DNA from 2 places in the Corynebacterium sp. NPDC060344 genome. Region 1 is predicted to be linked to the other one. Evidence: predicted binding sites of a transcription regulator. Region 1 holds the regulator's gene; the other holds the start of a gene.
The links. Region 1 encodes LexA, which represses DNA repair genes until DNA is damaged. Its sites were predicted from a motif close to CGAACANNTGTTCG; they were not measured.
Positions count from the first base shown of each region.

Region 1 (3,408 bases):
GCAATGCCGCGCGCATCGCCGCGGACGGCGCGGCCGAGGGCATCGGCCTGTTCCGCACCGAGCTCTGCTTCCTGTCGGCGGCCACGGAACCGACGGTGGAGAATCAGGCGGACATCTACGCCACGGTGCTCAAGGCGTTCCCGGAGTCGAAGATCGTCGTGCGCACGCTCGATGCGGGCTCCGACAAGCCGATCGCCTTCGCCAATCTCGGCGACGAGGACAATCCGGCGCTGGGCGTGCGCGGCCTGCGCATTTCGCGGTCGAACTCGGGGCTCATGGAACGCCAGCTCGACGCCATCGCACTGGCCGGCACGAAGGCGGGCCGCGGAGCGGAGGCCCCGACGTGGGTGATGGCGCCGATGGTGGCGACCCTGGAAGAGGCCGAGTGGTTCGCCGGGCTCTGCCGCGAACGCGGCCTGACGCCGGGTGCGATGATCGAGATTCCCGCCGCGGCCCTGATGAGCCACGATCTGATGAAGGTTCTCGACTTCGTCTCCATCGGCACCAACGACCTGACCCAGTACGCGATGGCCGCCGACCGCCTGTCGCCGCACCTGGCGTACCTCACGGATCCGTGGCAGCCGGCGGTGCTGCGGTTGATCGACATGACGTGCCGGTCCGGCAAGCTCACCGGCACCCCGGTCGGCGTGTGCGGCGAAGCCGCGGCCGATCCGCTGCTGGCCTGCGTGCTCGTGGGCCTCGGGGTGAACTCGCTGTCGGCGGCCGCGACGGCGCTGCCGGGCGTGGGGGCCCAGCTCGCCGAGGTCACCGCCGCCCAGTGTGCCGACGCCGCTCGTGCGGCGTTGGATGCGCCGAACGCCGATGCCGCTCGCGCCGCGGTGCGCTCCGTCTTCGGCCTGGAGTAGCCGCGCGCTCCGTTTTCGGCCTGGGGTAGCGGTCCACGTCGCGGCTCACCGTGGCCGTCGAGGCTCGTCACGGACGTCCCGCGCCGCCGCGTGGGGCCGTGAATGCATGGATGGTCGCTGAATTCAGTTGGAATCGACCCATCAATTCAATCTCAGGGTTTTCGCGCCCTTTCCGAGGGGCACGCGGACTCTGAGCTTGAAGAAATAGGGGGTCAAGAATTCAATCTCCTGCAGGTTGAGGCCGGATTCACGGCCGCGAAAACTCTGAGATTGAATGGGGGCTTCCCCGGCTTGCTCCCCGCCAACCTGTGCGCGCGGTGGAAGCGGGGCCTGAGGCCTGGCTCGCGCACCACATGCTGGCTGGCGCACCGAATGCATGAGAAGGGGCCCGAGCACATGGTGCTCGGGCCCCTTCTCGGGTGGTGGATCAGAGACGGCGCAGGACGCTGACGACGCGGCCGAGGATGGTCACCCCACCGTCGACCGGAATCGGCTCGAAGGCGTCGTTGTGGGGGAGCAGCCACTTGCCCGAACGATCCTCGTGCCACTCCTTGACCGTGGCCTCGCTGTCCGAGTCGCCGTCGATCATCGCCGCGACGAAATCGCCGTTGTTGGCCGTCTGCTGCGACTTCACCACGACCCAGTCACCGTCGAAGATGCCGGCATCGACCATCGACTCGCCGACGACGCGGAGCATGTACAGCTCGCCCGGACCGGTGAGCTCTGCGGGAACCGCCATGTGCTCGTCGATGCTCTGCTCTGCCAGGATCGGGTTGCCGGCGGCGATCTGGCCGACGATGGGCACATACGTCGGGGCGGTGGCGCCTTCCGGCACGACCGGGACCGACGCCGACTTCGGCTTGGGGCCCGGCTTGCCGGCGTGGTTGTCGAGCTTCTGCTTCAGATCGCGGACGTCGACCGCACGCGGCTTGTGGGGATCGCGGCGCAGCGCGCCCTTCTTCTCCAGCTCCTTGAGCTGGTAGGCCACCGACGACGTGGAGTTCAGCCCGACCGCGTCACCGATCTCCCGGATGCTCGGCGGGTAGCCCCGCAGGGACACCGCGTCCTGGATGACCTCCAGGATGCGCCTCTGTCGGTCCGTCAACGTGTTCTTGTGCGGCTGCTTCTTATCGGCCATGTTTCCACTCCCACCGGGTTCGGTCGTGCTCGGTTGCGTAGTGCTCGGGTGACTAATGCTCGGGTGCACGGGGCTCGGGTGCCCCGGTGCTCGATGTCGTCGTGCTCAGGTCGATCGGCCATGCGCGCGATCGGACCTGCCTCGCTCGTGCCTGCCGTTCGAACACGACCCTACACCAAATCGTGCGGGGGTGGCACAACTGTTCGAAGTTTTTGCCCCCATGTCTGGACGGGATCCGGGGGCGGTGATATAAATCGAACACAGCAACGCAGTCGAACATTCGTGCAGTGACCGCGACCGGGATTTTCGAAACCGTTTCGTATGATGCTCGCGAGTAACCGGATGGAAGGAACCAACCGATGACCGCTTTTATCGAAGACTACCGCACCGCCACCCTGAACTGGCATGACGTGGACTCCACGGAGTCCGGGGATCAGGTTCCCTCGTGGCTCGAGAACGATGCTGCTGCGGTTCGCCCGGCTGCCCGAACCGCCGTGCGGCGTCGTCGCGCCGCCGCCGATGTTCGAACGGGTGCCGCGACGGATCGAACGCGGGTCCGTACGACCCGTCGTCCGTCGAACGGTCGCCCCGGCGGTGTTTCGGGCGCGTCGCGCCGTCCGAACACACGACGAACGGCCCTCACTTCTGCGCCCACCCACGGGGTTTCGAACATCGGGCACGTCCGCGACGGTCGTTCGGCCGTCCGCGGCCCGGTGCAGGGGGTGCGCCGCACGCGCACCTCGATGGCCGTCGTCGCCGGCGTCGGCGCCGTGTTCGGCCTCATGCTGCACTTCTCCGGGATGGGCGCGCCCGCCCCGGAGACGGCACCGGCCCCGACCTACGTCGGCGCCGCTCACCAGCAGTAGGGGCGTGGGGCGCGGGCACCGTATGCTCGACGACGTGCATTGCCAGTTCTGCCACCACGACCAAACCAAGGTCATCGACTCCCGTCTCATCGACGATGGAATGACCATCCGCCGCCGGCGCGAGTGTCTGGCGTGCGGCAAACGATTCACCACGCTAGAGCGGTCGCAGCTGATCGTCGTCAAGCGCGACGGAGTCGTCGAAGATTTCAGCCGCGACAAAGTGATCCGCGGCGTGCGGCGGGCATGCCAGGGGCGCGAGGTCCCCGAAGCAGCGCTGAAACTGCTCGCCCAGCAAGTGGAGGAAACCCTCCGGTCCAAGGGCACCCCGCGGGTGGACTCCAACGACATCGGGCTGGCCATCCTCGAACCGCTGCGAGACCTCGACGAAGTCGGCTACCTGCGCTTCGCGTCGGTGTACAAGTCGTTCAGCTCGGCGCAGGACTTCGAAAACGAGATCCTGTCGCTTCGCCACGACCGCACGTAAGACGCGCAGTCCGGGCACGGTCACCGGCTACCGCAGCTTGTCGATGGCCTTCTT
Region 1 is NZ_JBHXCS010000001.1:156,705-160,112, reverse strand. Features, by position in the region: gene ACFWGD_RS00735 (phosphoenolpyruvate--protein phosphotransferase) at 1-866, shown strand, start outside; gene lexA (transcriptional repressor LexA) at 1,294-2,004, opposite strand; gene ACFWGD_RS00725 (hypothetical protein) at 2,727-2,870, shown strand; gene nrdR (transcriptional regulator NrdR) at 2,905-3,354, shown strand; gene hrpA (ATP-dependent RNA helicase HrpA) at 3,382-3,408, opposite strand, start outside.

Region 2 (3,408 bases), on a different contig from region 1:
GGCCGTCCCCGGCCTGGTCCTGCTCGCCGCGTCCCTGTCCCTGCTGGCCCTGGTGCCCCGCACGATCCTGGTCGGGAGGAACTCATGACCATCGCAGGAGTCGAACACCTCACCATCACCGCCGGCGCCACCGACATCGTCCGAGACGCGACCGTCCACCTCGAGCCCGGCCGCGTCCACGGCCTCATCGGCGGCTCGGGCGCGGGCAAGTCGACCGTCGGCCGCGCCATCGCCGGCCTGACTCCCCGCGGCTGCCGCGTCACCGGCCGCATCATCGGCGAAGGCACCGCCGGCCTGGTCCCGCAGTCCCCGGCGACGTCGTTCACGCCGGTGCGCCGCCTCGGCCCGCAGATCGCGGAAATTTGCGGGGAGGGTGGCGTCGTCAAGCAACTCGACCGTGCCCACCTGCCGCCCGGCACCGCCCGCATGTTCCCGCACCAGCTGTCCGGCGGGATGGCGCAGCGTGCCGCGATCGCCGCGGCGCTGGCGACCGGCCGGCCCGTGCTCGTCGCCGATGAGCCGACCAGCGCGCTCGACCCCGACCTGACCGCCGACGTCCTGGCGCTGCTTCGCGAGGTCGCCGACGACGGCCTCGCGGTCCTGCTGATCAGCCACGACATCGAGGACCTCCGCGTCGCCCAGCTTTGCGACGACATCACCGTCATGCGGCGCGGCGAAATCGTCGAAAACGGGCCCGCCGACCGCGTTTTCGGCTCGCCCGCCCACGCCTACACCCGCGCCCTGCTCGCCGCGCTGCCCTCCGGCGGCATGCGCCTGACCGCGCCGTACGAAAGGGGCTGACATGGCCGAATCGCAGATGCTCTCCGCGCGCGGGATCACCGTCGCGTTCCGGGGACGGACCGTGCTTGACGACGTCTCCCTCCACATCCCTCCCGCCCGCATCCTCGGGCTCACCGGCCCCAGCGGAGCGGGCAAATCGACGCTGGCGAAGGTGTTGTCGGGGCGCATCGAGCCGGATGCCGGGACCGTGACCGGCGGCGGCCCCGTGCGCGTGGCCATGATCGGGCAGGCCCCGCGCGACGCCTGCGACCCGCGGTGGACGCTGCGGCGGACCATCGGCGAACCGGCGCGCATCGCCGCGGGCGGGCGCATCGGGCGGGAGGCGGAGGGGGAGCGCGAGGCCGTCGATGCGGCCGCCGCGTCCGTGCTCCTCGACGCCGAGCTGCTCGACCGCCGCCCCGCGCAGGTGTCCGACGGCCAGCTCCAGCGCGCCGTCATCGCCCGCGCGCTGGTGCAGGATGCGAAGTTCCTCATCTGCGACGAGCCGACCTCCATGCTCGACCCCATCACCGCCGCCGGCGTCGTCGCCGTGCTGCGCGAGCGCGCGTCGGCCGGGGCCGGCGTCCTGTTCATCTCCCACGACCACCGCCTTCTCGACGCCGTCGCCGACGAGGTCATCGGGCTGAGGTAGGGGAGGGGGCGGCGGGTGCTGGGGTCGGGGGCGGGAGGAGCGCGGTGACCGCGCGCGGGCAGGTGTGCACGTGGGTGTCGGGGCCAGGTGCCGGGGTGAGCGCCCGGGCAGTGAGCACGCGCGGGCCGATGCGCAATTGGTTGCCGGGACCAGTTGCCGGGGTGAGCGCTCGGTCGGCTACGTGAATGGGTGCCACGTTCGTTCACTCTTTCGATCTCACTGGGTGGAACATTGTACGGCACCAGGTGGGATAATTAGCCGTTTACGCTGCTAAAAGTTGCCAAACCGTCACCTTCCGTTCACCTTCTCACTCTCGAACGCGTGTATGATGAATGGTGAAGCAAGGCAGTACCGCGGGGCCGGGGGTTTGGTTCCGCGTCAGGGCAGATCAGCACCAGCGATCACGCGTAGATCCACTCTCGATCCGTACTCGCATTCCCGGGGGAATTCGCATGGCTTTCGACCATGACGCAGCCGATGAGCACGACGATCCGGACCACCACCACAACGAACACGAACAACGACCATCCGAGCCGCCTCCTCCCAGGAAGCGGTGGGTCACCGAACGCGATGAACCCGTCGCCGCCATGGGGAGGGCCCGCAACATCGCCAACATCGACGCCGCCATCGCCTCCACACCCGACGGCGGTGCTGACGTCGACTCCCACATCGCCTCCATCGCCACCCGCCTCGGTGTCACACCGTATTGGGCGGAGATCTACTGCGACGTCGGCACCATGCTCTCCCGCATGCCCCGCATCCTCGACTTCGCCTACTCCGGGGCGCTTCCCCTCGAGCGCCTGGCGAAGATCGCCGACGCCACCATCGCCGTGTCCGACGACCACCTCGCCGACGTTGAAGAACAGATCCTGGCGTACCTGGTCCCCAACAAGGAGTTTCAGGCATTGCCGGGGCAGAAGGTCTTCATGCGCAAGCTGCGCGCCATCATCGAGTTGATCGAGCCGATCTCCACGCCTCCCGACGAGGAGGAGAAGAAGGCGCTGGAGTCGGAGAAGGTGACCATCGTCAATGACTACCCGTGCGACTTCGGGGCGATGGAGGTGTGTCTGCGCAAGGACCGCATGGCCGAGTTCGAGGCCACCGTGCGCGCCATCCGTGATGCGAAGATCAAGGCTGGCGTCGATTGCACTCTCGCCGATGCCCTGATGGCCATGTCGCGTGGTGATTTCGCCGGTGCGAAGGTGACCATGAACGTCTACGCCGACGCAGGCGCCGATGATGGCGAGCTGCGATTGTGGCTCGACGGCGCCGGATGGTTGCCGAAGTGCCTGACCAAGCAGTGGCTCGAGCGCTGCGACGACGTACGACTGTCCGCCGATTCCCAGGTCGACGGGTATGTGTCCTCGGATGCGCAGAAGGCACGTGTGCGTGCTCGCGATGGCGGGTGCCGGTTCCCGGGGTGTGATGTGCCGGCGCACAGGTGCCAGATCGATCACGTCGTCAATTACGACCCCGACGCCATGAAGGGTGCTCCGGGCATGACGATCAACGGTGGTACCTCAGATGGCACTGCAGGTGGTGCGGCATTCATCGCCGGCGACGCCTCCAACCTGCTCGGAGTTACGGCGACGTGGAATCTGCAGTGCCTGTGCCAGCACCATCACAACCTCAAGACGAGCCGCCACTGGAACGCCGTGATGAACGATGACGGTTCCGTCGACTGGTTTGACCACACCGGCTCCGCCTTCGCGACGTCGGTGCCGCACGGGCCGATCGCGCACATCAAGCGGCAAACCTTCGATCAGAAGGCCACTCGCTTGGCGAAGACCATCCGCGGTGCGAATGCCCAGCGGATGCGTGCCGAAGCTGAGGCTGCGGAGGCGATGCACCGAGCAGAGATTGCCGAGGCGCTGGCCGCGCATGCGAAGGCCACCGCGGACTATGAGCGGGCGATGGCCGAGTTCACCGCGGGCCCACTCAATGACCCGGACAGGGAGGTCGCCGAAGAGGCACGG
Region 2 is NZ_JBHXCS010000005.1:193,592-196,999, forward strand. Features, by position in the region: gene ACFWGD_RS08205 (ABC transporter permease) at 1-88, shown strand, start outside; gene ACFWGD_RS08210 (ATP-binding cassette domain-containing protein) at 85-801, shown strand; gene ACFWGD_RS08215 (ABC transporter ATP-binding protein) at 803-1,432, shown strand; gene ACFWGD_RS08220 (HNH endonuclease signature motif containing protein) at 1,885-3,408, shown strand, end outside.
Region 2: ACFWGD_RS08220 (HNH endonuclease signature motif containing protein) is a predicted target of LexA. The motif match lies at 1,747-1,760, and genes of this name have one in related genera.